DNA from 4 places in the Thiosocius teredinicola genome. Region 4 is predicted to be linked to each of the others. Evidence: predicted binding sites of a transcription regulator. Region 4 holds the regulator's gene; each other region holds the start of a gene.
What was found. Region 4 encodes FliA, which starts transcription of late flagellar genes. Its sites were predicted from a motif close to GCTAAAGTTNNNNNNNNNNCNGCCGATA; they were not measured.
Positions count from the first base shown of each region.

Region 1 (5,702 bases), 1.3 Mb from region 4:
TCCGGAAACCAACGTGATATCGGTCGGCGGCGGCAAGGGCATCGGCCTCGGCGCGTCCATCGACATCGAGCGTGTCGACCCGGTGAATCTTGACGATATCTAACCATTTGTCCGCCCTTCCTCCCGTGTTTGTCGGGGGAGGGAGGGCCCCGCCGCGATACGCAGTATGCTCGGTGAAAACATCCTGTGTTTCAGCTGTGTGACGTGGCGGGTTCTTGTCTATATTTTCCCCACGCGATGTATCTCGGGTATTCTGAGCGTACAAGAACAACTTACGGCGTTGTCGCCACGGTCCGCTCAAGTTGAATTGGCCCGGGCCGTTGATAATGCCAAGAACAAGGGATGGGTGGGGCCTGATGTTGATTAAGCGGATTTTGTTTGTCGTCATGCTGGCGTTGTTGGCGGCATGTCAAACCAATCCGGAGAAACCTTCCACAACTGATGGTGTGTCGAGTGATTTGAGCGTGCGCATTGCGTCGTCCGATCCGCAACCCGGTCATTTCGCCGTGGTCGACGCAAACGGCAGGGCGCTGTATGTGACGCCGGAGCCGGTGATGAACTCAAAGGACTTCAAGCGTGTCGATGCTGCCGTCGATCAGCTTGGAGAGCCCGTTGTGATACTCGAACTATCGGAGGCCGCGGTCGATCGACTGGCTGAAGTCTCAGAGCACTACAAGGGCAAAAAGCTGGCCATTATGCTGGGCAACAAGGTGTTGACCGCACCTGTGCTCAAGAGTCGCATGAGCGTCAGCCGATTGATGATTTCAGGGCTCGGCTCGGCGCAGGAAGTGGATGCGCTGGTGCAAAAGATGCGCGGCCGGTCTGAGAATGATTCCGAGCAAGATGCAGAGCCGGCGGTTGCCGAGTAGCGCTCACCCCGCGGGCGCCTTCGGGTGTTCCTCTTCCCAACGAGATTTCTCGCATCGAATCGCGTGAATTCGCGCCTTGTGCAATTGTTCGCCGATGTCGGCGCCGGTGTAGCCTTGTTCGATAATGTGGTCGCTATCGACCGCCAATGCTGCGTTGAAGCACCGTCTTAGATACTCGCTTTGCGGATAGGGTCGGTCCTCGCGCCCGAGCCTGCCGCGTGCATCGGCCTCACAGGCCAACAGGAACTGATCCAAGCGCTCGGGTTTGCGGAATGCGCCGAGCTGGTCGAACAGGTTCTTCAGTGTCTTCTGTTTGAGCTCGAATGCCCGGTGTGCCTCGAGGTGGTATCTCGACGTCAACGTGCCGAGCACGCGGCATTCATTCGGTGCGCGGTATCTCTTGCACAAATCCTCGACCAACGGCACTCCGGCGGATTCGTGCCCGTGATGGGCTGGGAGTTTTTCTGCCGGCGTAACGCCTTTGCCCAGATCGTGAACCAGCACGGCGAAACGGATCAGCGGGTCAGCGGTCAAGGTGGTTGCCTGATCGAGCGCCATCAGGACATGCACGAGCGAATCGACTTCCGGATGGTGTTGCGCAGGTTGTGGCACTCCGTCGAGCGCGGCCAGTTCGGGGAACAGGCGTTCGAGCGCGCCGCAGGCGTGCAGCACGCGAATGAAGCGCGAAGGCTGCGCTTCGCTCAACGCCTTCCACAGTTCCGACCACACCCGTTCCGGCGTCAGTGCATCGACTTCGCCTTCTCCTACCATGGTACGCATCAAACCTTGGGTTTCGGGTGCGATACTGAAACCGTAGCGCGCCGCGAAGCGCGCACCCCGCAATATGCGCACTGGGTCTTCGCAGAACGCCGGGCCGACGTGCCGGAGAATACCGGCGTGCAGATCGCGTTCGCCATGGAAAGGATCGATCAAATGTCCGTCGGCGTCCATTGCCATGGCGTTGATGGTGAAGTCCCGACGCGCAAGGTCGTCTTCCAGCGTGACCTCGGTCGAGCTGTTGACCTCGAAGCCGCGATATCCGGGGCCGATTTTTCTCTCGACGCGCGCGAGCGCATACTCGTCTTTGGTTTCTGGGTGCAAGAAAACCGGAAAATCTCTGCCGACCTGGATGAAGCCGCACTCGATCATTTGCTGCGGCGTATGTCCGACTACGAGCCAGTCGCGGTCTTTCGGGTGAAGGCCAAGCAAAGTGTCGCGCACGTAGCCGCCGACGTGATAAGCCTTGATGTCGTCACAGTGATGTTTGCCGTTCATGAGTCGCAATGTAACTGTATTTTGACGGTGATTACGAACGTGATGGCTGTTTGGTATTCAGGTGATGCCCGGCGCGCGGGTGTCAGTTACGGGGCTTTCCGCGGCCATAAAGCGGGTTTGGCAGGCCAACTCGGAATTGTGGCTGGCGGCCGACGCACGTCGCTTGAATCGTGTCTAAACCTGCCTATTTCCCTGCCGATGTAAAGGGTATCGCGTGTCGATTCGAATGCGCATTCGCCCAGGGAGAAACCATGGCTATCAATCTCGCAGCACTGACTCGCGGCAATTCGGTGCGCGGCAAAATCTATCGGATGCTGGTTTCGCTGTTCGCCGTGATGCTTGTCGCGACCGCGTCATATCTGGCCTACAGCCAGAGTACGATGGTTGAGCACCTTGTCGAGCATCAGACACGCGATCTCGCCGATTCGTACTTCGACAACATCAATACCCTGATGTTGACGGGTGGCATGGCCAACCGGGACATTGCGCGCAACAAACTGCTGACGCGAAAGGAAGTCGTGGACGCGCGCATCGTTCGCGGTGAAAGCGTTATCAAGCTGTTCGGCGCGGGAAGCGACTACGCGAAAGCGCGCGACGATCTGGACCGACGCGGGCTGAGTGGCGAAGAGATCATGCAGATTGCGGACGGCGACAATGGGCGCGTGTTGACCGTCGTTGTCCCATTGCCGGCAAGCGATAATTTTCGTGGCACAAACTGCATCAGCTGTCACGCTGCGCAGCCGGGCGAGATACTCGGCGCGGTGCGCGTGGATTACTCGTTGAAAGCCCTCGACGGTGCGGTGCGCCGCGACCTGCTCGCCAACATCGGTATCAACTCGGCGTTGATGGTGCTCGGATTGTTGGTGATCGGTGCATTGTTTGCCCGTATCGTTTCCAGACCGCTCAAAGAGCTTACCGGCATGATGCGCCAGGTCGCCGAGGGCGACGCCGACTGGTCGCAGCGAATCGAGGTCCGGTCACGTGACGAGATCGGCGATCTGGCGGGGCATTTCAATACCGCTATCGAGCGCTTCGGCGGCATCATCGACGACACCAAGCGTCAGAGCGACGCGGCGACCCGTATCAAGACGGCGCTCGATTGTGTCAGCACCAACGTGATTGTTGCCGACAAAGACTACAACATCATCTACACCAATCAGGCAGTGGAGCAGATGTTCAGTGATGCCGAGCAGGACCTGCGCGAGATGCTTCCGGGCTTCGATGCGAAAAACCTGATCGGCCGCAACATCGATGTGTTCCACCGCAGTCCGGCGCATCAGCGACGCCTCCTCGAAACCCTCAAAGACACCTATGAGTCGCAGGTGACGGTTGGTGCGCGCACCTTCCGGATCATCGCCAACCCGGTGGTGGATGCGCAGGGTGAGCGCCTCGGCACCGCAGTGGAATGGGCGGACCTCACGACGGAACTGAAGGCGGCCGAGGAAGAAAAACGCCGGCTCGAAGACGAACGCCGCTATGCGATGGAAAACCTGCGCATCCGTACCGCGCTGGACAACGTCAGCAGTTCGGTGATGGTCGCGGACAAGGACTACAACATCATCTATATGAACAAGACGCTCGAGCGGATGTTCACAGATGCCGAGCCCGATCTTCGGCGTGTGCTGCCGGGCTTCAATGCTGCGGAGCTGCTGCACGCGAACATGGATGTCTTCCACAAGGACCCGAGTCACCAGCGCAGCCTGCTCGAAGGAATGACGTCGACCGTCAGCAACGAGATCGAGGTTGCCGGCCTCACGCTCAAGGTCGTCGCCAACCCCGTGCTCGACGGCGAGGGTAGCCGTCTGGGTACTGTTGTCGAGTGGACCAATCGCACTGCCGAGGTCGCGGTTGAACGCGAGATCGATGAGATCGTCGCCTCCGCACGCGATGGCGAGCTGGGTGAACGTGTTCGATTGGACGACAAACAGGGCTTTTTCCGTCGCCTGGCTGCCAATATCAATGAGTTGGTCGAGGTCACCGATAACGTATTCAGCGATATCGCCGATTCGATGGGATATATGGCCAAGGGCGATCTGACGAAGGCGATCGAACGCGATTACAAAGGGGCATTCGGCAAGGTGCGCAACGACGTGAACAGCACCATCACGAATATTGCCAAGACAGTGAACGAGATGCGCGAGGCCGCTGATGCCATCAACGACGGTGCTACCGAGATCTCGTCCGGCAACAACAACCTGTCGTCGCGTACCGAGCAGCAGGCGTCGTCACTGGAGCAGACGGCCGCATCGATGGAGGAACTGACCTCGACGGTGCGCAACAATGCCGACAATGCGCAACAGGCCAGCCAGGTTTCCGCGAGTGCGAGTCAACTGGCAGCGCGTGGCGGTGAGGTCGTCGGCCGTGCCGTGTCGGCGATGGCAGACATCGATGCCTCGAGCAGCAAGATTGCAGAGATCATCCGGGTGATCGACGAGATCGCGTTCCAGACCAACCTGCTGGCGCTCAATGCCTCGGTCGAGGCAGCGCGCGCGGGCGAGCAGGGGCGGGGCTTTGCGGTGGTTGCGACCGAGGTACGCAACCTCGCCGGTCGCTCGGCAACGGCGGCACGCGAAATCAAGGACCTGATCAATGACTCGGTCACCAAGGTGAAGGTCGGCACCGAGCTGGTCAGCGAATCGGGCACGACGCTCGAAGAGATCGTTGTCGGTGTTAAGAAGGTCAACGACATCATTGCCGAGATTGCCGCTGCATCGTCCGAGCAGTCTTCCGGTATCGATCAGGTCAATATCGCAGTCACGTCGATGGATGAAGTGACGCAGCAGAACGCGGCACTGGCCGAACAGACGTCGGCGGCGTCGGCGTCGATGAGCGACAAGGCGCAAGAGATGAAAGACCTGGTCGGGTTCTTCCGCCTGCCGGGGATGCCGGCCCAGGATAAGCAACTGCCGCCCGCATCATCGACCGTCAGCACGCCGGCGAAACCGGTCGGTCAGCCGAAGGCAACCGTCGCTACGCCACCCCCGGTACCTCGAGCAAAGGATCAGGCCGGGGAGAAACCGAAGGCAACGCCGCCTGCGCCGACAGTGGCGAAGAAACCGGTGGCCGTAAAGCCGACGCCGAGCGCGCAGAAGTTTGACGAAGACGACTGGGAAGAGTTTTGAAGCTACCCCTAAGCGGCACCATAGACATCGCCACTGACAGCATCACCGGGCACCTCGGCGACGATCTGGCTTGCCTGGAAGGCTGCCTGCACGAGGAGTAGGTAAGTGCATGAAGTGCACGCACGTCCTGAAGACCTTGGATACGCCGCGCCCCCCTGTTGTCCATGTAGCTTGGGCAAGCCTGACTGCGGATGTCTGACTATTTTTTGGATTTCTCAAACGGCAGAATGCGGCATATCCTCACAAGTGTGCCATTCGAGAAAGCTTTCGGCTGCTGGCGGCGCTCGTGCGCGCGAACTGCGGCGACAACCTTTCTCGACATGGCCGTAAGAAGGTCGGATCTATATGAAAGCCCCGTTGAGTGCCACCAATCCAGCAACTACGCGGCGGAGTTTGCCCGGTCGAAACCATCCGGGGTGCTCACCAACGATCTGAC
Region 1 is NZ_CP019936.1:2,721,748-2,727,449, reverse strand. Features, by position in the region: gene B1781_RS12990 (hypothetical protein) at 1-103, shown strand, start outside; gene B1781_RS12985 (SecDF P1 head subdomain-containing protein) at 357-869, shown strand; gene B1781_RS12980 (multifunctional CCA addition/repair protein) at 873-2,117, opposite strand; gene B1781_RS12975 (methyl-accepting chemotaxis protein) at 2,396-5,266, shown strand.
Region 1: a site for FliA is predicted at 2,318-2,345, ahead of B1781_RS12975 (methyl-accepting chemotaxis protein). Genes of this name have one in related genera too.

Region 2 (5,702 bases), 1.2 Mb from region 4:
CGCCCGCTGTCAACGCACGCGACAACGGCCTGCTGGGTATAGGTCTGCTCGAGGGCTGGGAACGCAAACTCGAACTCGGTGTGAATGGCGCCGATGGCAAGAACAACTACAAGAAGTTTCGCGCCGGCTTCGAAGGTGACTACAAGGACAAAGAGAAACGCTGGGCACTCGACGCCCTGTACATATACGACGAAGCAGACGACACAACGACCGAAAAGGAGTTTTACGCCGAACTGACGCGCGACTGGCTGCATCCCGGATCGCCCTGGTTCAACTTCGCCAATGCCCGCTACGACTGGGATAAATTCAAGGACTGGGATCACCGCGCTAACGCCTTTGGCGGTGTCGGCTACCAGTTTCTCGACAATCAGACCTGGTCGCTGGCGGGACGCCTTGGCTTGGGTGCCACGCGTACGTTCGGCGGTGATCGTGAAGAGTTCACACCCGAATCACTTGTGGGCATCGACGGACATTGGCAGATCGCCAATGCGCAGCGCTTGAAGTTCCGTTCGTCGTTCTACCCCAATCTCGAAGAATGGGGTGAGTTCCGCAACATCAGCGGCGTCGACTGGGAGATGAGGATGGCCACCGAGATCAATCTAAGTTTGAAACTCGGCATCGCCAACGAATACGACTCCCTGGCGGAAGATGTCGAAAAGAACGACTTCAAATACTACGGCGGACTCGTGTGGGGTTTTTGACTACCCCACCCCAGGGGCCGCATCACCCGAGCGCGATGGGTACCACGTAGACGCACGACGCCAACCTACCTTGTAAACAGGCTGATTACTGTCGCCCTTGCCTTTCGCGAAACTCGCGCCGCATCCGTGCACGTTCTTCCGGGCTCGCCTCGCGAAACCGCTCGATGCGTTGACGCGCCTTCTGCCGCTGCTCGGGCGTCATCGAACGCCAACGCGCGCGCAGCTCTTCGCGTCGGCTCTCGGGCAAGGATCTGAACCACGAACGCTGACGGCGGACACGCTGTTTCTCCTCATCGCTCATGGCATTCCATCGCTGCAACCGCTTTTTTACGTTCTGCTTTTGCTCAGGGGTCATCGATCGCCAGCGCTCAAGGTTGCCTTTGGCCCGTTGCCGCTGTTCCGGTGTCAGCTTTGCCCAACGGGAAGCGCCGGTAACGAGGCGCTCGCGCCGCTCGGCGGGAAGATTGTCCCAATCGTCGCGCAGCGGTGCCAGCAGGGTCTGCGTTTCGCCATCCAGCTCTCCCCACGCGATACCCTCGGCAATACAGCCCGTTGATGTGCCCAACGCAACAACCAGGGTCAGCAGACAGGGGATCAACATCGTTTTCATCGTGCAAGCTCCGCAGGCGGTTGCGCGTCTAACGTGACGTCTGTCGACTCGTCCGCGCTCTTTTCGGCATCGTCGGCCGGTACTTCCATCGGGTCGGTCAGGCGCCCTCGCTCATCCGGCTCCCAGTCAGCCAGGTACAGCAGTAGCTCAACCGAGGGTGCCGGCGCTTGTGCGACAGTTACCGGCGCAACGCTCAAGCCGATCATCAGGCCCGCCAGGCGATACCTCATGCAGGCCCCCCGTCATCGCCGCTCAGGTCGAGCCAACGATAAAATTCGAGGTCCTCGAGCAGCTCCACGTCGACATCCGCCTCGGCCATTTCGATCCATGGCTCAACCGCATCCCCCGGCTCAACCGGAGTATCCGCCGACTGCGGGGTCCGCAAGGCGACCGTCACTGCCAGGGCCACCACCGCCATGCTGGCGAACGCGCCAACGGGGATTGCCCATCGAGCACCGAAAAGACGCTCCCTGAGCGAAAGGCGGCTGCCGGCTGCCTCGATCGCCGCACGGCGCGCCTGCCGCAACCTGGATAGCGACGCTGGGTCGAGCGCATCGCGCTGCGCGTTCAGCGCCGCCTTTACGACATGCTCAGTTTCTTGATCGTGGCTCATTGTCTCGCCTCCAGGCCTTCACGTAGCCTACTCAATCCGCGCGACAGATGGGTTTTGACACTACCGCTGCTGCAGCCCATCGCCTGCGCCGTCTGCGCCACGTCGAGTCCTTCCCAGATACGCAACAACACCGCTTGGCGCTGGCGTTGCGGCAGTTGTCGCATCAGCCGCAGCACCTCTTGCATGGCTGCCTGGTTGTCGGCCGCCACCTCAGGCAGTTCTCCGCGCGGGTCGGCCAACGACTGGATCGGATCGGCATCCACGGCTTCGTGCCGATCGTCATGCAGCCAGATGCGCCATCGCTTTCGAACCTGCATACGTCTGCCCCAGTCGCGCAGTTTGTTTTGCAGCACACGGTAGAACAACGGCGGCCATTCGTCCGGTGACTTGTCGGCGTAGCGCCCGACAAACGCCAGCATCGCATCCTGGACCACGTCCAGCGCCTCGTCACGGTTATTGGTCGACAACTCGGCCATCACCAAAGCCCGCCGTTCGATATCGGCCAGAAACCGATCCAGCGACAAACTCGACTCATTCACCGCGCCGACCCGCGGTTCTTCCCGCTTGTATCACTGGCCCGCCTGCCGTCACTGCCCGTCCCCATCGTCCCTTTTTCGTTCTTGTATGAGCTTCAACGCACCGCGTCTCAAACGGTTGACACACCCGCCGAGGTTTCTGATTCCAGTTCCTGATCGGGTGCCTGTCAACCGATCCCGGCGTACCGCGTTGTAAGGGGTGAAAGCGGTGCAGAACTGCCCGCCCACTTACCACCAAGCTCTTATCAGGAGACAAAAAATGAACAAATCTATCTACCTGGCCTCGCTACTGCTGATCTTTCCGTTGACGGTCGGCGCCGCCGATTTCGGCGACCGCGTCGAAAACCGCCTCGATCGGCGCGGCGACAGGATCGAGAACCGAATGGACCGACGCGGCGACGTCATCAACAACCGCCTGGACCGTCGCTCGCATTGGATGGAAAACCATGGCTATAACCGCGCCGCCAATCACCTCGACCGCAAAGGCGACCGCATCGACCATCGGCTCGACCGCCGCGGCAATCGTGTCGATGCAAGGCTCGATCGACGGGGCGATCGATTCAACCGGCGTTGGGATCGCCGCTGAGGCCAATCCCGGGGCGGCGGTACCTTGATGATTCGGTACCAAGCCGCCGTCCCGGCACTCGCCACCGCCGCGCTGCCCCAGCGAGCGCCCGCTCAAGTTAGCCTTTCACAGGTCGACAACGCTTCCTAGGGCTTAAATAGATAACGCTAATCGATCCGAGGTGCGTTAGCGCCGGCTTGGTGAACACATGAACCTGATCCTGCAAAAGCTGTCCCTGCCGCGTTTGATCATCGCGCAGACCCTTTTCACGGCACTCGCCATGGGCGGCGGCGCGGCTGTTGCCGTCTCGATGTCGGCTACCGCGACAGAGGTGATGATCGCCTTAGCCATAGCGCTACTGTTCAGCCTCGGCATGGCGTGGGTGGTGGGTCGACACATCGCTGCGCGAGCAACACATTTCGCCAAGGCGCTCAGCGCGCTGGCGGGCGGCGACCTCACACACCGCTGCGACATTCCCGGTAAAGATGAGTTCTCCTGGTTTTCTTACGAATACAGTTGCGCACGCAAAGCCGTGTCGAACATGGTGCAAAGCATCCGCGGCGACGTCGAAACGCTGATGAGCAATGCCGAACGCCTGAGCAGCGTGTCGGAAGAGACCAAGCAGGGTCTGGCCAAACAGAACACTGAAACGCACGCGGTCGCCACGTCGATGAACCGCATGGCCGAGACGGTTCAGCACGTCGCCGATCACGCCGGGCAGGCAGCTGCCGCTGCCAAAGAGGCCGATCAGCAGGCCGAATCCGGCAACCGCCTGGTGCACGAGACCCTGGGTGCGATCCAACAGCTTGCCGCGGAGGTCGATCGCACATCAGAAGTGATCGCCAGCCTGAAGAACGACACCGTCGACATCGGTGCCGTGCTCGAAGCGATCCGCGGCATCTCCGAACAGACCAACCTGCTTGCCTTGAACGCCGCCATCGAAGCAGCGCGTGCGGGTGAACAAGGTCGCGGATTCGCCGTAGTGGCGGATGAAGTACGCACCCTGGCAAGCCGCACGCAGCAGTCGACGTCGGATATTCAGCGCATGATCGAGAGCCTGCAGAATCGCGCCAATGAGGCCGTAGCGGCAATGAGCCTCGGCAGCGAACGGACATCGCGCTGCATCGACGATGCAGAGAAGGCCAAAGAGGCCCTGTCGGCGATCACCACCGCCGTCAACAACATCCACGAGATGAACAACCAGATTGCTGACCAGGCCCAGTTGCAGCGCTCGACCGTTGAGGAGATCAACCAGAACGTGCTCAACATCAGCGCCATCGCGGCACAGACTGAGAGCGGTGCTTCGCAGACCAGCGAATCAAGTATCGGCACCAACGATCTGGCAAGCCGACTCGGCCAGGCCGTCGCGCAGTTCAAACTGAACACCGAAGCGGGCTGAGCGGAACCCCGCCTAACGATGCTGTAGCAGCATTGCTGCGCAGCAAATCTGTCGCAGCTTCGCTGTCCTCCGCGGCTTTGTGCAAGGCCTGACCCTCTCAGGTCGGTCGAAACGGTGCCGTTTTAACAAGGCTTGACGCGATTACGTCGCTCGCGGCCCAGGGCGACGCCAAGTAAAGCGCGCCAAACTCGCCCCACCACCTCGACACCTGACTGGCTACCAAGCCGCCTCGCCCTTGCGGCGGCGCTGTTCGCTGCGTCGCCTTTAATTCCTTTTACATGTCTTGCCGGCTGACAACGAATTTAATTCGCAAATGACGTGATCGGGTCTTCAATCGGTCCAGCAATCAGCTGTAATTTCCCGTCGGCGCGCTAAACTTTGGAATAAGTTGTATCTACACGGACGAGTTACAGCACGGAGGCTGCAAATGTCACACTTATTCAACGACGATTGGTTACTGAACGAGAACATTGCCTATGCAGGCACGTTCGGCGTCAGTCAGAACAATGGTCTCGCAGGATTTCTTCCCGCGTTCCACGATACCCAGACCGGCCGCATCGAGCTGTCACGCTTTGCCGACGGTACCCCCTCGCCGATCCATCTGCTCGACGGTCTGCCGGACGATTGGATCATCCATAAGTCTGCGCAGGGACACGTCACGGCGATCAAGCAGAGCGTTGTCGCCGGCTTCCTGTTCAACGGGAGTTTTCTGACGCGTGAGCAAGCGGCCCGTTACCGCGTTCACTGAAGAACGCGACGAACCTTCAGTCGAACGTCAGTATTCGGGGATCTTCGTCGGGTTCAAGTAATTCAGCCTCGCTGATGTTGCCGTCGTCACCGTATCGGTAGCGGTGCTCGAACTCGACTTCTCCGTAAACCACCTTCTGTACCCCCACAAGCCGCGACTGATCATCGTAATAGCCGCGGAAGAAGGTAATGCGTTGGTCGAGGTCGTCATCGTCGAGCGGCGTTATCAACTGCAACGGCAGTGAGACGCCGGTATAAGAAGCGAAATGTTTGCGTGCGAGCGCCGGATCTTCCAGGGTCATGTCGTCATTGCCTTGCGGTAGCGGTTGTCGTCACAAACGACGGATCGGACAGATCGAAATGCACTTGCAGCATGTCGACCAGCGTATTGATCGCAACGTTCTCGTGTATGTCGGTGCTGCTGGAGATATCCGATTCGTCGAACTGCGGAAACTCCAGATGAATCCCACACCTGCCCTCATCCTGACCATAGGTGTAGAGATAGGCGCAGATCATCGGGTCGCCCGGTTT
Region 2 is NZ_CP019936.1:2,561,919-2,567,620, forward strand. Features, by position in the region: gene B1781_RS12285 (DUF481 domain-containing protein) at 1-701, shown strand, start outside; gene B1781_RS12290 (DUF3106 domain-containing protein) at 787-1,311, opposite strand; gene B1781_RS12295 (hypothetical protein) at 1,308-1,541, opposite strand; gene B1781_RS12300 (hypothetical protein) at 1,538-1,924, opposite strand; gene B1781_RS12305 (RNA polymerase sigma factor) at 1,921-2,463, opposite strand; gene B1781_RS12310 (hypothetical protein) at 2,720-3,046, shown strand; gene B1781_RS12315 (methyl-accepting chemotaxis protein) at 3,234-4,424, shown strand; gene B1781_RS12320 (hypothetical protein) at 4,852-5,172, shown strand; gene B1781_RS12325 (DUF6156 family protein) at 5,189-5,473, opposite strand; gene B1781_RS12330 (hypothetical protein) at 5,478-5,702, opposite strand, start outside.
Region 2: a site for FliA is predicted at 3,137-3,164, ahead of B1781_RS12315 (methyl-accepting chemotaxis protein). Genes of this name have one in related genera too.

Region 3 (5,702 bases), 2.1 Mb from region 4:
GGGTTCAGCGAACGGGCGATGCGCGAGACGATGTCGCGCTTGCGTTCCTGGGAGAAATAGATCAGCACGTTGCGGCAGAAGACGATATCGAACTTACCGAGGATGTCGAACGGCTTGAGCAGGTTAAACGGCCGGAAACTCACGCGCTGGCGATACTCGGGCAACACCTCGATACAACCGCCCTGGTCGCGGAAATAGCGGCGACGCTGATCGTCGGTCAGTCCACGCGATGCCGAAACGCCACAATAGCTGGCGCCCTGCGCCTCCTGCAGTGCGGTCGGCGAAATATCGGTACCGACGATCTCGTAGTTCAGCGTGCGCGAAACGCGACCGTCCTTCATGCCGTCCTGCAGACAGATCGCCGTTGTGTAAGCCTCCTGGCCGGTTGACGCAGCAGCCGACCAGATACGCAAACGACTGGGTTTGCTCTCGGCGATGATGCCGTCGATCAGTACGCGAAAATGCGCCGCATCGCGAAACCAGAAGGTTTCGTTGGTGGTCATGGCGTCGACTACCGCGGTCTGCACCCGCGTGTTGCCGAGCGAGGTCAGCTTGCTGACCAGTTCACCGTAGCCGTTCAGACCGAAAGTCGGCAGCAAGCGGCCGAGTCGGCTGACGACGAGGTATTCCTTGCCGGCACCAAGGCGGATGCCCGCCTGATTCTCGAGAAAATCGTGAATCGCAGCGTATTCAGTCGGCTTTAAGGTATTGGTCACGGCTCCCTCTGCGGACCTGCTGCCACCGGCGGCGCGATCAAGCGTTTTTGGCGCGGGCGTCTGCATGTCGCTGCAGGAATTCCTGCACCATCATCGCCAAGGTATCAGGTTCCCACTTGGGCAGGAAATCGTTCGCGCCGACTTTCTGCACCATCGACTTGTTGAACACACCGCTCAATGAGGTATGCAGGATCACATGCAAGTGACGCAACTGCGGATGCTCGCGGATCGCCTTGGTCAGCGAATAGCCGTCCATGCGCGGCATCTCGACATCGGAGATCACCAGCGACAGCCAGTTTTCGACGTCTTTGCCTTCGTCGAGCCACTGCAGCAGCAACTCGAGCGCCTGTTGACCGTCGTTGGCGGTGGTGAATTCCACACCCATCTGTTCGAGCACACGGGTCACCTGCTTGCGCGCCACGCTCGAGTCATCGACCATTAATACATGCTGCGCGGGCATGTCCTCGGCGCGTTCCTTGATGATGCCGTCCGACACCTCTTCCTGGCCGCCGACGACCTCTTTCAACACCTTCTCGACGTCGATGATCTCGATCAGCTCGTTGTCGACCTGGGTCACCGCCGTCATGTAGGTGCCGTGCGCGGCGCCCTTGGGCGGCGGCAGGATCTCTTCCCAGTTCATGTTGACGATGCGATCGACGGAATCGACCAGGAACCCCTGCACCTTGCGGTTGTACTCGGTGACGATGACGAATTTTTCGCGATGATCGCCAATCGGTGCGGCGCCGATGGCGCGCGATAGGTCGATGATGGCGATCGTACGACCGCGCATGTTGGCGATGCCGAGGATCACCGGATTCGACTGCGGAATTTCAGTCAGCGGAGGGCACTGAATGACCTCCTGCACCTTGAATACGTTGATACCGAAGCGCTGGCGGCCTCCCAAGCGGAAAAGCAGCAGTTCAAGACGGTTGTGTCCTGCCAACTTCGTGCGCATATCAACGCCATCAAGTACGCCTGCCATAGGGGTCTCCGCGATCGGAATGATTCGATGCTGTGCGTAGCGGCGTGAAAGACCCAAGCTTTAGGTAGCTTCCCAACGGCTGCCGGCATGGCTTTTGCTCACCCACACGGCATGAGAACCAAAAGACGGAAATTCGACACCTGGCTACTTGCGGCCTGCTGTTTGCTGGCCACAGCGGCGCACACATCGGAGCGCAAACACGAATCGCACGATGCGATCCGTGCGGCGGCCGAGGCCCACGTGCTGGCGCAGGCCGACGAGTTTCCGACCACGCCGGTAGTCAAGGCCGGCGATCTCGACAGCCGACTCAAACTCTCGGCATGCGACGAGCCGCTGGAGACCTACGATTCGCCCAACGGGCTCAATCGTGGCCGCGGCGTGGTCGGCGTGCGCTGCCCCGGCAGTACGCCGTGGAAGATTTACGTTCCTGTTCAGATCGCGTTGATGGACTACGTCGTGACGACGCGTCGCCCGCTGGTACGCGGCCAGGTGCTGGATGCCGACGACCTGATGCTCAGCGAAACCGACATCTCGCGGCTGCATAAGGCGTATTTCACCGATATCAAAGATGTGGTCGGTCTGCGCACCAAACGCTCGATCGGCGCCGGCTCGACGCTACATGCGGGGCTGCTGAAACGCGAGAAGCTGGTCAAGCGCGGCAGCCAGGTCGACATCATCGCCGATATCGGCGGTCTGCACGTGGCGATGAAAGGCAAGGCCCTGGCCGACGGGGGGCGCGGTGACCGCATCCGGGTGAAAAACCTGACATCGGGCCGGGTGGTCACCGGCGAGGTTACGCAGGCCGGTACGATTCGCGTCATGAATTGACTGCCCGTCCGATTGCCAACTGGTGCACAGAAGTTCCGTCATCCAGACAGGTTTCGGAATGAACTTCACAACTTACGCCGGCTGCTTTAAGTCCGTCAAAAGTCGGACGATACCCTGAGCGTGAACTCGTGAAATAGGTGTGACCGAGATGGGCATTGAAATTAGTGGAAACCGGGGACGTCCGCCGCAGGAACTGATCGATGCGGCCAAAACCCAGGCAGCCAACAGTACATACAACGCGTCGGGAAAGACCGCCAGCGCCAACAGTGGCAACGGCAGCCCTTCCAGCCAAGTGAATCTGTCGACCACGGCGTCGCAGCTTCAGGCACTCGAAAGCCAGATCGCCAACCTGCCGGTTGTCGACACGCAACGTGTGCAGGAAGTGCAACGTACCCTGGCGACCGGTTCGTTCGAAGTCGAACCTGCGCGTGTCGCAGACAAGGTACTGACGTTTGAAGCAGGCTTGGGGCCCTCGTCGGCATCGGCCTAACGGAGACTGAATGGATAGCGAGCAGCTCGTAAAGGCGTTTACCGCCACGGTTCAAGCCAGTCTGCATGGTTTGCAGACGATTGAACCGGTGCTGCGACGTGAGCAGGATGCACTCACCGGGCGCGATCCCGGTGCGCTCGACCAGGTCGTGCGCGAAAAACTCGAGTTGCTCAAGCAGATCGAGCACGGCATTCATGCCCGCGACCGATTGCAGCAGACCGCCGGGTTCGGTCCAGGCCTCGAAGGGGGGCAGCAACTCGTCGATGCAGTCAACAACGCGGCCCTGTCGCGCGACTGGTCGATGTTGGTCGAGCTGGCCTCACAGGTTGCAGAGCTGAACAACTACAACGGCCAACTCGCCGTGCAGGGGCAGCGCTCGACGCGCATGGCACTCGGCATTCTGACCGGACGTAATGCGCAAGAAGATACCTACAGCACCTTGCGCCGCAAACGCGGCCCGGCTGCCGGCTACAACTTCGGCAAGGCGTAGCCACGCATTGCCGCCCGTTTTCCGGGGCGGCCGTTTCAGAACCTTCCCACTCAGGGTAGAATTCGCATTCGCACGTCACCAGGCCGTTGCCGGCGCACATCGCGCTCGCGCAGCGACGACTGTTTCTGCCCTCGTAGCTCAGCTGGATAGAGCGCACCCCTCCTAAGGGTGAAGTCAGAGGTTCGAATCCTCTCGGGGGCACCATCTCTCGCCCCATCTATCAGCGGAGCACCGGCCGGCGACATCGCCGTGCGATGTTCCCTGTTGCACGCGACAGACATCACCGCAAACCAGGTTCGCATCATTGAGTTTGCAATGACGAACCATTGCTTTTCGCTCGCCTGGTCGCGCTGCGTCCGCAAGCCGTTCGATTGCATCCCCCGCATTTGCAGGCACATGCGCAAATCGAGCGTCGTACCCCAGCCGGGGCCGGCTGCCGCACCTCGCGTGGACGGGGTATCGGGCTGTTTGACACGGCCACAGCTCATCACGAGAATGCGCCCTCGCCAATTTTGTCGCCAAGCGACACGTGCCGCCAACCCGAACCGGTGTGCAATCAAGCTAAGGACAAGCTTTCGATGAATCTTCGTTCGCGCAAACTCGCGCTGCTCTTCGCTTCCTTTCTGACAACTCTTACATGCGGTGCTGCGGCATCCGACGGCGACGACGTCGGAACGCTCGAATGGATCGTCGGCATACCCTGGGGAGACGGCAACGTGGACGGGGTCGGCGAATCGGCGCGCTTCGCCGGTCCTTTGCGACTTGCACCGAGCAATGACGGCGGCCTGCTGATTGCCGACGAATATGCAGACACGCTGCGCAAAGTCGATCCAGATCTGCGCGTGACCACGCTCGCCGGACAAGCAGGAGTCGGCGCCTACCGCGACGGTCCGGCCGACCGGGCCCTGTTTTCATCTCCCATGGGCATGGCACAGTCAGCAAACGGCACGATCTATGTGGCCGATCGATATAACGACGCGATTCGCAGCATCTCGCCTGACGGCACCGTCAGCCTGCTTGCCGGCAAACCGGGAGAAGACGGCGACAGCGATGGCCGCGGTACCCAGGCCCGTTTCAGATGGCCGGTGGATGTCGCACTCGACGGCGAAGGCCGCATCTGGGTGGCAGACCACTACAACGAGGCCGTGCGCATCGTGTCGCCGAATGGTTACGTAACGACCTGGCCGGTGCGCGATTCACAGGCGCCGCAGATCGGCGGGAACAGCGCGGCAGTGACCGACACGCGTTTTCCGGGTATCGACTTCATCGCCTCTGCGCCGGACGGCACCATGGTCGTTGCCGGCGAATGGGGCATCTCACGTATCGATGGAGACACCGCAACCCGGGTGGTGACGTCGATGTCCGCCGAGAAAAAACAGGAAATCATCTCGATGTACGGTGATATTCCGAGCGAACAGTTACCCGCGTGGGCTGCGGCCGAACTCGCCTTGGCACGCAGCGAGGGGGCGTCCATCCAGTCGATCGGCGGGCTGGCCGTCAAAGCGGACGGCACGCTGCTCGTTGCAGACAAGACGCAAGGCCTGGTCTTCGAGGTATCGCCCGACGGTACAGCCAAGGTCGCCGCCGGCCGTTCGACCGACGAACCGCACGCCGGCGTCGAAGGCAAGGCCGACGTCGCACTGCTCAACCAGCCCGGCAGCATCGCCGTCGACAGCGCCGGCAACGTGTTCGTCGCCAACCAGGAAGAGAGCGTGCAACAGATACTGCCCGACGGCGAGGTACGCAACGTGCTCGGTTTTGCCCCCGGCTATCGGGTTCGCGACTTGGACGCCAGCCACGTGCTGCACGGCAGCTGCGACGTGGCGATCCAGAACAAGCAGGGCGAAACCTTCGTCGTGCAACGCCTCGACAACACCATCGTGCAATTCGACGCGAACGGGAACCGCCTGCGCCAATTCGGCCAAGACACCGCCAGCATTCGTGCGCCGGAAAGTGAAACCTACGTGGACGGCGGCGCGAATGTGGCCCGCTTCCACTACCCGCAAGACATCGAGTTCGGCCGTGCAGGTGAGGTGTTCGTTGCCGATCAAAACGGCATTCGTCGCATCGCACCGGATGGCGAAGTCTCGACGTTGATCGGCAACGCCGGCACACCCGATCGGCGTGATGGCGATTTTGAAAGGGCGAGCTTCTTCCGCCCTTATCGCCTGGCTTTCGATGGCCGCAACACGCTCT
Region 3 is NZ_CP019936.1:3,498,525-3,504,226, forward strand. Features, by position in the region: gene B1781_RS16570 (CheR family methyltransferase) at 1-716, opposite strand, end outside; gene B1781_RS16575 (chemotaxis protein CheV) at 754-1,698, opposite strand; gene flgA (flagellar basal body P-ring formation chaperone FlgA) at 1,810-2,526, shown strand; gene flgM (flagellar biosynthesis anti-sigma factor FlgM) at 2,675-3,016, shown strand; gene B1781_RS16590 (flagella synthesis protein FlgN) at 3,027-3,506, shown strand; tRNA gene B1781_RS16595 (tRNA-Arg) at 3,634-3,710, shown strand; gene B1781_RS16600 (NHL repeat-containing protein) at 4,085-5,702, shown strand, end outside.
Region 3: a site for FliA is predicted at 1,736-1,763, ahead of B1781_RS16575 (chemotaxis protein CheV). Genes of this name have one in related genera too.

Region 4 (5,702 bases):
GGCGCGAAGAGATCTCCAGCGAGGCCGACTTTTACGGCGCGATGGACGGTGCCTCGAAGTTCGTCCGCGGCGATGCGATTGCCGGCATCCTGATCCTGGTGATCAATATCATCGGCGGCCTGGCCATCGGCATGGGCCAGCACGATCTCGATTTCGGTACGGCCGTGCGCAACTACGCCCTGCTGACCATTGGTGACGGCCTGGTCGCCCAGTTGCCGTCGCTGTTGCTGTCGACCTCGGCGGCGATCATCGTCACCCGCGTGTCGAGCGCCGAAGACCTCGGCAGCCAGGTATCCACCCAGCTGCTCGACAATCCGCGCGCGCTGGCGATCACCGCCGCGATCCTGGTCATGCTCGGCCTGATCCCCGGCATGCCGAACCTGGTGTTCCTGCTGCTCGGCGGCGGCATCGCCGGACTGGCCTACATGATCGCCAAGCGCAAGCAGGAAGGTCAGGCCGAGCCGGCACTGGCCGGCGCTGTTGCTGCCACCGCCACCGCAACTGCGGCCGGCGCCCCCGGCCACGACCTGGTGCCGGCCGATGACTCGGGCGAGATGCGTGAACTGACCTGGCAGGATGTGCAGCCGGTCGACGTGATCGGCCTGGAGGTCGGCTATCGCCTGATCCCGCTGGTCGATCGTGACCAGGGCGGGCAGTTGATGAACCGCATCAAGGGTGTGCGCAAGAAGCTGTCTCAGGAACTCGGCTTCCTGGTGCAGTCGGTGCACATCCGCGACAACCTCGATCTGTCGCCCAATGCCTACCGCATCACGCTCAACGGTGTGCCGGTCGGCGAGGCAGAAGTGTTCGTCGATCGCGATATGGCGATCAACCCCGGTCGCGTGTTCGGCGAGCTCAAGGGCACGCCGACCACCGATCCGGCGTTCGGTCTCGACGCGGTGTGGATCGATGCCGCGCAGCGCGATCAGGCACAGACCATGGGCTATACGGTGGTCGATGCCAGCACCGTGGTCGCCACCCATATGAGCGAGCTGTTGCACTCGCATGCGCATGAACTGCTCGGTCACGACGAGGTGCAGCAGCTGCTCGACAACCTGGCCGAATCGGCGCCGAAGCTGGTCGAGGACCTGGTGCCCAAGCTGTTGCCGTTGGCGGTGGTGTTGCGCGTGCTGCAGAACCTGCTTCAGGAAGGTGTGCCGATCCGCGACATGCGCACGATTGCCGAAACGCTGGCGGAGCAGGCGACGAAAAGTCAAGATGCCGGCACTTTGACGGCTTCCGTCAGGGTCGCCCTGTCACGTTCCATCGTTCAGCAAGTCATTGGTCCTATTGGAGAAATTCCGGTAATCGTTCTCGAGCCCGGATTGGAACGCCTCTTGCAACAGACCCTCGCGAACGCAGGAGAGGATGGTGCCGGTGTCGAGCCGGGAATGCTCGAACAGCTGCAGACGGCGATGCAGGAGACAGCTCGCCAGCAGGAGATCAGCGGACAGGAAAGTGTCTTGTTGGTCGCCGCAGCGATACGCCCCTGGATGGCCAAGTTTGCCCGCCACAGCGTACCGGGATTACGCGTCCTCTCTTACAACGAGATACCCGATAACCGGCAGATAAAAGTGATCAGCACGATCGGCCGGAATTCGAAAGAGCCCTGAGGGCCGCCACGGCGGTCCCGGCCAAACGAGGACCGCCGGACATGAAAATCAAGCGCTTTGTTGCCCAGGATATGCGCCAAGCCCTTCGCATGGTTCGCGATGCGCTCGGCGAGGACGCCGTGATCCTGTCGAACAAATCGGTCGAGGGTGGCGTCGAACTGACCGCCGCGGTCGACCTGGTCGAGCATGACGTCGAAGAAACCGCCGATCAGCGCATTCCTACCCAGCAACACAAGCCGGCGCGCAACGAAAGCCAGGTCTCCGAGTCCTTGTACGCCAACCACGATGACTCGGCTGCGCTCGACGAGATGCGTCGCGAGATGCAGAACCTGCGTCGTTGGATGCAGGCCGAACTGAGCGGCATGAGCTGGTACGACCTCGGTCAGCGTGCGCCGCACTCTCAAGAACTTCTCGCTCGCCTGATGTCGCTCGGACTGAGCGCTGACCTTGCACGCAGCCTGTCGGAGCGGGTGCGCGATATCGAGGTGGTCGACCAGGCGTGGCGCAAGGCGCTGTACCTGCTGGCCAGTGACCTGCGGGTGCACGACACCGATGTACTCGACCGCGGCGGCATCGTCGCCCTGGTTGGCCCGACCGGCGTCGGCAAGACCACCACGATTGCCAAGATGGCGGCACGTTTCGCCTTGCGTTACGGCCACCGCAGCGTTGCATTGATCACCACCGACAGCTATCGCATCGGCGCACGCGATCAACTGCAGACCTATGCGCGCATCCTCAACGTGCCGGTACGCACCGCGACCACGCCTGAAGAGATGGAAGAGGCGTTGAATATGTTGGGCGATCGTCGCCTGATCCTGATCGATACCGCCGGCATGTCGGCGGCGCACGAGCGCATCATCGATCAGCGCGAAACCCTGATGGCTGCCGGCCATCATTTGACGACTTTGTTGGCCCTTTCGGCGACCACCGAGGCGGCGGCCGTGCAACGTGCACTGCGCCTGTTCGCCGACTTCCGTCCGGACGCCTGTGTGCTGACCAAACTCGACGAGGCCGCCAGCCTGGGCAGCCTGATGTCGGCACTGATCCAGGCCGACCTGCCGATGGCGTTCGTGACCGACGGCCAGCGTGTGCCGGAAGACCTGCAGACCGCCAAGGCGCATCCGCTGGTGACTCGCGCAGCCGAGCTGTTGAACGAAAACCCGAACGATATCGACGCCGGCTATGCGGCTCTGGCTCTGGGAGGAGTGCATTCACATGCTAACGCCTGAAACCCATGTTGATCAGGCTACCGGTCTGCGCCAGATGGTAAACCCACGTCCGGTGCGCGCAATTGCCGTTACCGGTGGCAAGGGCGGCGTCGGCAAGACCAACGTCTCCGTGAATCTCGGCGTTGCGGCGGCAGAGATCGGCAAGAAGGTGATGCTGCTCGATGCCGATCTGGGCCTGGCGAATATCGACGTTGTGCTCGGTCTGCACCCGCAGCACGACCTGTCGCACGTGATGCGCGGCGAGTGCAGCCTGGAAGACGTGCTGGTCGAAGGCCCGAACGGCATGAAGGTGATTCCGGGTGCCTCGGGCGTGCAGTCGTTGGCCGAGTTGAGCCCGGCCGAGCATACCGGCCTGATTCGCGCGTTCAGCGAACTGGCGGCCGACACCGAGCTGCTGATCGTGGATACCGCGGCCGGCATCTCGGATACGGTGTTGAGCTTCTCGCGCGCGTCGCACGAGATTGTGGTTGTGGTGTGTGACGAACCGGCGTCGATCACGGATGCGTACGCCATTATCAAGTTGTTGAACCGTGACTATGGCCATCAGCGTTTCCGGATCCTGGCCAACATGATCCGCAGCGCGCAGGAAGGCCGCGAGTTGTATACCAAGATGTGCCGGGTCACCGACCGGTACCTCGACGTCACCCTGAGCTTCATGGGTGCGATTCCTTTCGATGAGAGTGTGCGCAAAGCCGTACGGGCGCAAAAGCCGGTAGTACAGGCGTTCCCTCGCAGCAAGGCTGCGCAGGTGTTTCGCAGCCTGGCCAAAAAAATAGAAACATGGCCGCAGCCGAGCGGTGCAAATGGCCAGGTGCAGTTCTTCGTCGAGCGTCTTATCAAATATTCCAGTGACTATGGGGAGATGGTGCTGTGAGCAATCTTGCAACTTATGATGCAGTTAAAGACCAAAGTTTTGATGACCTGGTGACCCGGCATGCGCCGCTGGTAAAACGCATCGCCTACCACCTGATGAACCGTCTGCCGCCGTCGGTGCAGGCCGAAGATCTCATTCAGGCGGGCATGATTGGTTTGATCGAGGCCAGCCGCAACTACGATGCGAGCCAGGGTGCGAGCTTCGAAACCTACGCCGGCATCCGTATTCGCGGCGCGATGCTCGACGAGATCCGCCGTTCCGACTGGACGCCGCGTTCGGTACACCGCAAGGCGCGCATGGTCGCCGATGCGATGCGTGAGATCGAGAACACCGAAGGGCGTGACGCACGTGATGTCGAGGTTGCCGAATCGCTCGGCATGTCGATCGAGGAATACCACCAGGTTCTGCAGGACGCGTCGGGTGCGCGCATCTTCAGCTACGAAGAACTGAGTGAAGTGGGCGAGGTTGTGCCGCACGAAGGCGGCGCCACGGCCGCACGCACGCGTAACTCGCTCGAAGACGGTCCCGACCGCGGCCTGGAAAAGAGCCGTTTCCGCGAAGCCCTCGGCGATGCCATCGCCAGCCTGCCGGAACGCGAGCGCCTCGTAATTGCCCTGTATTACGACGAAGAGCTGAACCTGCGCGAGATCGGCCAGGTGCTCGGCGTGAGCGAATCACGCGTCTGCCAGATACACAGTCAGGCCGCATTGCGTTTGCGTTCGCGTCTGGGCGAGTGGCTGCCCGAAGACGGGCTCAAATAAGCTTTTTCAAGAAAAAAATCCCTACGGTTTTTCGGCGTAGTGCCGATACGCCGGATGAATCAATTAATCGGGCCTTTTCGTCGGGGCCACATTGTCTGATGTGCGGAGGTTGCTTTGGACAAGAACATGAAGATCCTTGTTGTGGACGACTTCTCCACGATGCGCCGGATTATCAAAAACCTGCTGCGGGATCTTGGCTTCACCAATACACAGGAAGCTGACGATGGCATGACCGCGCTACCGCTGCTGCAGAGTGGAAATTTCGACTTTCTGATCACCGACTGGAACATGCCCGGTATGCAGGGTATCGACCTGCTCAAGGCCGTGCGCGCCGACGAAAAACTCAAGTCCCTGCCGGTACTGATGGTTACTGCCGAGTCGAAGCGCGAACAGATCGTCGAAGCTGCCCAGGCGGGCGTCAACGGTTACGTTGTCAAGCCGTTCACTGCCGGCACGCTGGAAGAAAAGATCAACAAGATCTTTGAGCGCGTCGCGGCCTGATCAGCACTATGGAAACCCTAATGGCACAGAATCCCGAGCAAGTAAGCGAAAAACTGGAGCTGGCCAAAACGTTGGTCGATCACTTGGAATCCGGCAGCGAGGATGCAGCGATTTCGGTTATCGCACAGCTTGCAGGTTTCCGTGACAGCATGTTGTTTCAGGAAGTGGGCCGGCTGACCCGTGAGCTGCATGATTCGATCAATGGCTTTGTGATGGACGCCCAGTTGGCGAACATCGCCGAGACTGAGATGCCGAACGCGGCGGAACGACTGGAATACGTTATTCAGACTACCGAACAGGCGGCCAACACCACGCTCGGCGCGGTTGAGGACAGCCTGCCGCTGGCCGATACCCTGCGCAACGATGCGCACCACCTGTCGGAACAGTGGGACAAATTCAATTCGCGCCAGATGACGGTCGACGACTTCCGTGATCTGAGCACAGAGATCAGCAAGTTTCTCGGTGCCACGCAGGCCAATTCAGAGGCACTGCACAGCAAGCTGTCGGAAGTGCTGATGGCCCAGGGTTATCAGGATCTGACCGGCCAGGTGATCCGCAAGGTGATCAAGCTGGTCAACGATGTGGAAGGCAAGCTGGTCGAGCTGGTTCGCTTGTCGGGTGCCAAAGCGAAGCCGAAAGATGAAGAACAGCCTAGCGGCCCGGATATCACGGCGGAAGGGCCGGCAGTACCGGGTGTCGACAAAGGCGATGTGGTTAGCGGTCA
Region 4 is NZ_CP019936.1:1,390,252-1,395,953, forward strand. Features, by position in the region: gene flhA (flagellar biosynthesis protein FlhA) at 1-1,613, shown strand, start outside; gene flhF (flagellar biosynthesis protein FlhF) at 1,655-2,842, shown strand; gene B1781_RS06825 (P-loop NTPase) at 2,829-3,716, shown strand; gene B1781_RS06830 (RNA polymerase sigma factor FliA) at 3,713-4,477, shown strand; gene cheY (chemotaxis response regulator CheY) at 4,604-4,978, shown strand; gene B1781_RS06840 (protein phosphatase CheZ) at 4,999-5,702, shown strand, end outside.